2 regions of the Streptomyces chromofuscus genome follow, and region 2 is predicted to be linked to the other one. Evidence: predicted binding sites of a transcription regulator. Region 2 holds the regulator's gene; the other holds the start of a gene.

Region 1 (3,755 bases), 1.1 Mb from region 2:
ACCGATCAGGTCGCGCAGGTGCTCGTCCGTGACGGTGAACGGCAGCTCCTGCTCACCCAGTTCGTGCTGGGCGGCCACCTTGCGCAGCAGCCGTGCGACGGACCGCTCCAGGTTGCGCACGCCCGCCTCGCGCGTGTACTCGCCGGCCAGCTTGCGCAGCGCGCTCTCGTCGAGGGTCACCTCGTCCTTGTCCAGGCCGGCGCGCTCCAGCTGACGCGGCACCAGGTGGTCACGGGCGATGACGACCTTCTCGTCCTCGGTGTAGCCGTCGAGGCGGACCAGCTCCATGCGGTCGAGCAGGGCCTCCGGGATGGCCTCCAGCACGTTGGCGGTGGCGAGGAAGACGACGTCGGACAGGTCGAGTTCCACTTCCAGGTAGTGGTCGCGGAAGGTGTGGTTCTGCGCCGGGTCCAGCACCTCCAGCAGGGCCGCGGCGGGGTCGCCGCGGAAGTCCGACCCCACCTTGTCGATCTCGTCCAGCAGCACGACCGGGTTCATCGACCCGGCCTCCTTGATGGCGCGGACGATCCGGCCGGGCAGCGCGCCGACGTACGTACGGCGGTGGCCGCGGATCTCGGCCTCGTCGCGCACGCCGCCCAGGGCGACGCGGACGAACTTGCGGCCCATGGCGTGCGCCACGGACTCGCCGAGGCTGGTCTTGCCGACGCCCGGCGGGCCCACCAGGGCCAGTACGGCACCGCCGCGCCGCCCGCCGACGACCCCGAGTCCGCGCTCGGCACGCCGCTTGCGCACCGCCAGGTACTCGGTGATGCGCTCCTTCACGTCCTCCAGACCGGCGTGCTCGGCGTCCAGCACGGCCTTCGCGCCCTGGATGTCGTACGCGTCCTCGGTCCGCTCGTTCCACGGCAGTTCGAGCACGGTGTCGAGCCAGGTGCGGATCCACGATCCCTCGGGCGACTGGTCGGAGGCCCGCTCCAGCTTCTCGACCTCCTTCAGCGCCGCCTCACGCACCTTCTCGGGCAGGTCGGCGGCCTCGACGCGGGACCGGTAGTCGTCCGACTCCTCGCCCTCCTTCTCGCCGTTCAGCTCGCGCAGCTCCTTGCGCACGGCCTCCAGCTGCCGCCGCAGCAGGAACTCCCGCTGCTGCTTGTCGACGCCCTCCTGGACGTCCTTGGCGATGGTCTCGGCGACGTCCTGCTCGGCGAGGTGGTCGCGCAGCTGCTGGGTGGCGAGCTTCAGACGGGCGACCGGGTCGGCGGTCTCCAGCAGCTCGATCTTCTGGTCGAGGGTCAGGAAGGGCGAGTAGCCCGAATTGTCGGCGAGGGCGGAGACGTCGTCGATGGCCTGCACCCGGTCGACGACCTGCCAGGCACCGCGCTTCTTCAGCCAGGCGGTGGCCAGCGCCTTGTACTCCTTGACCAGCTCGGCGACGTGCCCGGGCGCCGGGTCCGGCACGCTCTCGTCGATGCTGGTGCCCTCGACCCACAGCGCCGCACCCGGCCCGGTGGTCCCGGCGCCGATCCGCACCCGGCTCCGGCCCCGGATCAGGGCGCCCGGGTCGCCGTCGGCGAGCCGCCCGACCTGCTCGACCGTGCCCAGCACACCCGTGCTCGCGTAGGTGCCGTCGACCCGGGGCACCAGCAGCACCTTGGGCTTTCCGGGCTCCGATCGGGCGGCGGCCTGCGCGGCCTCCACCGCGGCCCGGACATCTGCGTCGCTCAGGTCCAGCGGAACCACCATCCCCGGCAGCACGACCTCGCCGTCGAGCGGCAGCACGGGCAGGGTGAGCGGTGTGGACGTCGAAGCCATGATCTCCCCTTCGGCAGTCAAGTTGAGCTATGCCGACTCAATGCTTGGGCACGCCGGGATGTTCCCCGGCCCGCGTTCGCTCTCAGCGATCACCTCTGCCGCCGCATGTCCAGCAGCGCACAGCGTTATGCGGGCAATAACGCACAGTTGAGTGCACCTATTACCGGGGGAGCCGTGGACGGAGTGGTGAGGGACTGGGTGGACGGCTGGGTCCTGTCGTGCGGGGCGGCTCCGCCCGTGGCCGAACCCTGGGGGTGGACGGTGGACGTGGGGCTGGCCGAACACGTCACCCGGCAGGTCCTGGGCGGGGTGGACGACGCCGTGGAGGAGGACACCGTCCGGAAGGTGGCGGGCTCGGTGACGGGAGCGGGGGTCCGGCTGAAGGTCTTCGCCGACCCGGCCCGCGTCGGGGGCCTGCTCGGCCCCGGCTGGTGGGTCGATCCCGAACCCGGCTGCCTGATGACCCGGCCGCTCGGTCCGGCCGACGACGAGCCGGACCTGCCCGCCGGCTACCGGCTGCGCACCTGGGCGCGCGGCGGCGTGACGCGCGTGCTGATCGCCGCGCCGGACGGCTCCTGGGCGGCGCGCGGCCAGGTCGCGCCGACCGGCGCCACGGCGGTCGTCAACCGGATCGAGACGTCCCCGGACCACCGCCGCAAGGGGCTCGGCAGCCGTGTCGTGCGGCACCTTCAGCGCGCGGCGGCGGAGCAGGGCGCGGAGACCGGCATCCCGGCGGGGACGCCGACGGGGCGTGCGCTGTACGAGTCGCTGGGGTGGACGGTGCGGGCCCCGCTCACCAGCGCGAAGTTCACGGGCCTGCCCGGACCCGGCACGCGGGGCGCCTGAAGTTCACGGGCCTGCCCGGACCCGGCACGCCGGGCGCCTGAGGTCGGGCGTCCGCGCCGGCGCCTTCGAGCCGTACTCGGCCGGGGACTTCCCGCGCGGCTTCCGGGTCGGCCCGCGCAGGCGACCGGACTTGGGGCCAATCCCTGCCCCTCTCCGGCACCGCCCGCACAGCCGCCACCTCCCGGTGACACGGCACCGCCCGCACAGCCGGCACCTCCCGGTGCATAAGGCACCGCCCGCGCGGATTCCGGGTCGACCCGCGCAGGCGACCGCACTTCGCGGCCACTCCCTGCCCTTCCGCACCGCCCGCACGGCCGCCACCTCCCGATGGACACGGCACCGCCCGCACAGCCGGCACCTCCCGGTGCATAAGGCACCGCCCGCGCGTCTTCCGGGTCGACCCGCGCAGGCGACCGCACTTCGCGGCCACTCCCTGCCCTTCCGCACCGCCCGCACGGCCGCCACCTCCCGATGGACACGGCACCGCCCGCACAGCCGGCACCTCCCGGTGCATAAGGCACCGCCCGCGCGTCTTCCGGGTCGACCCGCGCAGGCGACCGGACTTCGCGGCCACGCCCTGTCCCTCGCCGCCGCCCGCACGACCAGCACCACCCGGCGGACACGGCGCCCGCCGCGACGGTCCTACCCAACCCCGAACAGTTCGCCAGGACATGGGCGTGCCCGGCATCGGCGACGCCCTTCGGCAGTGCGTGATCCCCGTCGTCACCGCGGCGCTGCTCGCAGCCGACGGCGGCAGCGACAGCCGAGGCCGGCCCGCCGTCCTCCCCGAGATCGCGGCCCCCGTGAGGCCGCCCGGTTCACCGGACGTCAACACCGTGTGCGTAATTCAGTCAACGTTCCGTCGCGGAAGTGCCAGGATGGACTGATGCCCACCGAATACGACATCCCCGAAGTCCTGGACCGTCGTGAGGGCCCGCACGGCGAGGTCGTGCTGCGGCGGCACGGGGCGTTGCTGCAGATCATCGCCAACGGCTGTTTCCTGATGGACACATCGGACGGGCGTTCGGAACGCCTGCTGGTCGACGCGGCTCTCGACGCCCTCGACGGCCGTCCCGACCCCCGGGTGCTGATCGGCGGCCTCGGCGTCGGATTCTCGCTCGCACATGCCTCGGGCAACC
Region 2 (3,755 bases):
CACCGGCGACGATCCGCTGCACCGCCGCGAGTTCGGCGTCCTGCCCGGTGATCGGGGGCAGGTCGCTCACGCCGGCCGCCTTCAGGGCCTTGATGACGCCACCGGCCATGCCGTCGTTGGCGGCGTACACGGCGGCGATGTTGTCCTTACCGATCTGCTGGATCGCCTGGGCCATGTTGGCCTCGGCGTTCTCCGGCTTCCAGTCCTTGGTGTCGAAGGACTGGGCGATCGTCACCTTGCCGGTCAGCTCGGACAGCGCGCCCTGCTTGAACTGCTTGGCGTTCGGGTCGGTGGGCGAGCCGTTCATCATGACGATCTTGTCGGCGCTGTCGAGGCCTTCGCCCAGCTCGTCGATGAGGGAACGGCCCTGCACCTCGCCGACGAGTTCGTTGTCGAAGGAGATGTAGGCGTCGATCGGCCCCTCGGCGAGCCGGTCGTAGGCGATGACCGGGATGCCCGCGTCCTTGGCCTTCTTCACCCCGTCGGCGATCGCGTGGGCGTCCACGGCGTCCAGCAGGATGACGTCGACCTGCTCGTCGATCATCTGCTGCAGCTGGGCGGCCTGCTTGGCGGCGTCCGCGTCGGCGTTGGCGTACTGGACCTTGCCCTGGTTCTTGGTGAGCGAGGCCACCCGCTCCTTGATGATCGGGTAGTCGAACTTGTCGTACCGCGTGTTCGCCGTCTCCGGGAGCAGCAGACCGACGGTGATGTCGTTGCCCTTGGTGGGGCTCGCGTCACTGCTGTCGCCCGTCGCTCCCAGCACGCCACAGCCTGCCAGTGACAGGGTCAACGACGAAGCGACCACGGATATGGCGATACGACGACGCATGGAGGAGCCCACTTCTGCTGCTTTCCGGAGGTGGCCGCGACGCTGCGGCCCGCATGACTGAAAAGCCAACGCGTCGACGCCCCTCAGCGTCAAGGGAAATCACTTAACGAGATGGCAACATCACGTTCCGCTTAGTCCGTGAACACGCCGCGAAACCCTTCCCGAGACCCTTTACGCCCCCTCCACACAACGGAGTTGGGGTACACGCACGGAACCGCGCAACCATTCCCTTTCGCCACGAGTCGTATGACGAGCGCCCACCGCGGCGCGCTCCGCGCTCCCGCGCTCCCGACAGAGGACCGAATGAACCCAGCCACCTCCCCTGAAGCGGCAGTTCTACGCGAACACCACCTTCTCGGGGAGAGGCGGTCACCACGCCGGCCGTCCGACGGTGCGAAGCGAGGCGCCGGGAGGCGGCGCGCCGCCCGGCACGGCAAAGGGCCCGGAGATCCAGGCGGATCTCCGGGCCCCTCGTGCCATGTGGTGCCGTCAGTCCGAGGACTGCTGCCGCTTCGGCCGCCACACCACCAGCGCGCTGGTCTGGTGGGCCTCCTGATACGGCACCAGGTCACGCCGGTAGGACGCGTGCACGGCGGCCTCGCGCTGCTGCATCGCCGCCGCGGCGCCGTCCAGCGCGCTCTGCAGCTCCGCGACGCGGGACTGGAGCGCCGCGACCTGGTTCTCCAGTTCGATGATGCGCTTGATGCCGGCCAGGTTGATGCCCTCGTCCTGCGACAGCTGCTGCACCTGGCGGAGCAGTTCGATGTCGCGGGCCGAGTAGCGGCGGCCGCGGCCGGCCGTGCGGTCCGGAGACACCAGCCCCAGGCGGTCGTACTGGCGCAGCGTCTGCGGGTGCAGGCCGGACAGCTGGGCCGCCACCGAGATGACGTAGACCGGAGTCTCCTCGGTCAGCTCATACGGGTTGCGTCGACGGCCGTTGGTGTCCATGGCTTGACTCATGCTCCCTTCGCGGCCTGGAACAGCTCCGCCCGCGGGTCCTCGTCCGCGGTCGCCTCGCGATACGCCTCGAGTGCGTCACGAGCCTTCCCCGTCAGGTCCTTCGGGACACTCACCTCGACGGTGACCAGCAGATCGCCGTGGGTGCCGTCCTTGCGGACCGCGCCCTTGCCCCGCGCTCGCATCGTGCGGCCGTTCGGTGTGCCCGGCGGCAGCTTGAGCGTGACCGAGGGGCCGCCCAGGGTCGGGACCCTGACCTCGCCGCCGAGGGCCGCCTCGGCGAACGTCACCGGGACGGTGACGGTGAGGTTGTCGCCCTTGCGCCCGAAGACGGGGTGCTCCTTGACGTGGACGACCACGTAGAGATCGCCCGCCGGACCGCCCCGCTCACCCGGCGCGCCCTTGCCGCGCAGGCGGATGCGCTGCCCGTCCGACACCCCGGCCGGGATGCGCACCTGCATGGTGCGGGAGGACTTGGCGCGTCCGCTGCCCTTGCAGACCTCGCAGGGGTTCTCCGCGATCAGACCGCGGCCCTTGCAGTCCGGGCACGGGTCGGTGAGGGAGAAGCCGCCGCCGGAGCCGCGCGCCACCTGGCCGGTGCCGACGCACGTCGGGCACACGCGCGGTGTGCCGTTGGCGTCGCCGGTGCCGGAGCAGGCCTTGCACGGCGCCTGCGAGGACATCCGCAGCGGGACCGTCGCGCCCTCGATCGCCTCGGTGAAGCTGAGGGTGACCTCGGACTCGATGTCCTGGCCGCGCCGCGGCTGGGTCCGGGTGCCGGTCGCCCCGCCCCGGTTGAACAGGCCCCCGAAGACGTCACCGAGTCCGCCGCCGAAGCCGCCGCCCGCTCCCCCGCCCTGGGCGCCCCCGAAGAGGTCGCCCAGGTCGAAGTTGAACGAGCCGCCGCCGGCGCCGGGGCCCGGGCGGAAGCCGCCGTTGCCGAACAGCGCGCGGGCCTCGTCGTACTCCTTGCGCTTCTTGGGGTCGCCGAGGACGTCGTTCGCCTCGGAGATCTCCTTGAAGCGTTCCTCGGCCTTGGCGTTGCCCTTGTTGGCGTCCGGGTGGTACTCGCGGGCGAGCTTGCGGTACGCCTTCTTGATCTCGGCCTCGGTGGCGTCCTTGGGGACGCCGAGGACCTTGTAGTAGTCCTTCTCGATGAAGTCCTTGGTGCTCATCCTCGACGTCCCTCCTTCCTCATCCGTTCAACGTCAGCCCTCGTCCGGGCCACCGTTCTCCTTGTCGTCGGCCTGCGTGTCGCTCTCCTCGGCGGGCTTCACGGTCTGCGCGCCCGGCTGGGGCTCGGCGACGGCCACCCGCGCGGGGCGGATGGTGCGCTCGCCGATGCGATACCCCGGCTGGAGGATCGCGACGCAGGTCGTCTCCGTGACGTCCGGCGCGTACGAGTGCATCAGGGCCTCGTGGATCGTCGGGTCGAAGGGCTCGCCCTCCTTGCCGAACTGCTGCAGGCCCATCTTGGCCGCCACGGTCTCCAGCGACTCGGCGACGGACTTGAAGCCGCCGACCAGCTCGCCGTGCTCCCGGGCCCGCCCGATGTCGTCGAGCACCGGCAGCAGCTCGGTCAGGAGGTTCGCGACCGCGATCTCCTTGACCGTGATCCTGTCCCGCTCCACTCGCCGGCGGTAGTTCTGGTACTCGGCCTGCAGGCGCTGGAGGTCCGCCGTGCGCTCACCGAGCGCCGTACGCACCTGGTCCAGCTGTGCCAGCAGACCGGCATCTGCGCTTGCGTCCCCGGCCGGGGCCGCTCCTTCTTCGCGAGCGGCCTTCGGCTCGGCGTCGTCAGGGGTGGCGCCGGAGGGGACGTCGGGCTTCTCCTCGAAGCCCGGGGTCTCCTCCGTCACGCGGCACCGTCCTTGCGCTCGTCGTCCACGATCTCGGCGTCGACCACGTCGTCGTCGGCCTTGGGCTGCTCGGAGGCGCCGCCCGCGGCCGCCTGGGACGCCTGGGCGTC

What was found. The regulator HspR, encoded in region 2, represses chaperone genes until heat shock. The targets are predictions, from matches to a motif close to TTGAGNNNNNNNNNCTCAA.
Region 1: lon (endopeptidase La) is a predicted target of HspR. The motif match lies at 1,793-1,811, and genes of this name have one in related genera.

What each region holds. Positions count from the first base shown of each region.
Region 1 is NZ_CP063374.1:5,382,084-5,385,838, reverse strand. It holds gene lon (endopeptidase La) at 1-1,770, opposite strand, end outside; gene IPT68_RS24390 (GNAT family N-acetyltransferase) at 1,945-2,616, shown strand; gene IPT68_RS24385 (spermine/spermidine synthase domain-containing protein) at 3,503-3,755, shown strand, end outside.
Region 2 is NZ_CP063374.1:4,299,780-4,303,534, reverse strand. It holds gene IPT68_RS19435 (sugar ABC transporter substrate-binding protein) at 1-829, opposite strand, end outside; gene IPT68_RS19430 (heat shock protein transcriptional repressor HspR) at 1,319-1,777, opposite strand; gene dnaJ (molecular chaperone DnaJ) at 1,786-2,961, opposite strand; gene grpE (nucleotide exchange factor GrpE) at 2,995-3,645, opposite strand; gene dnaK (molecular chaperone DnaK) at 3,642-3,755, opposite strand, start outside.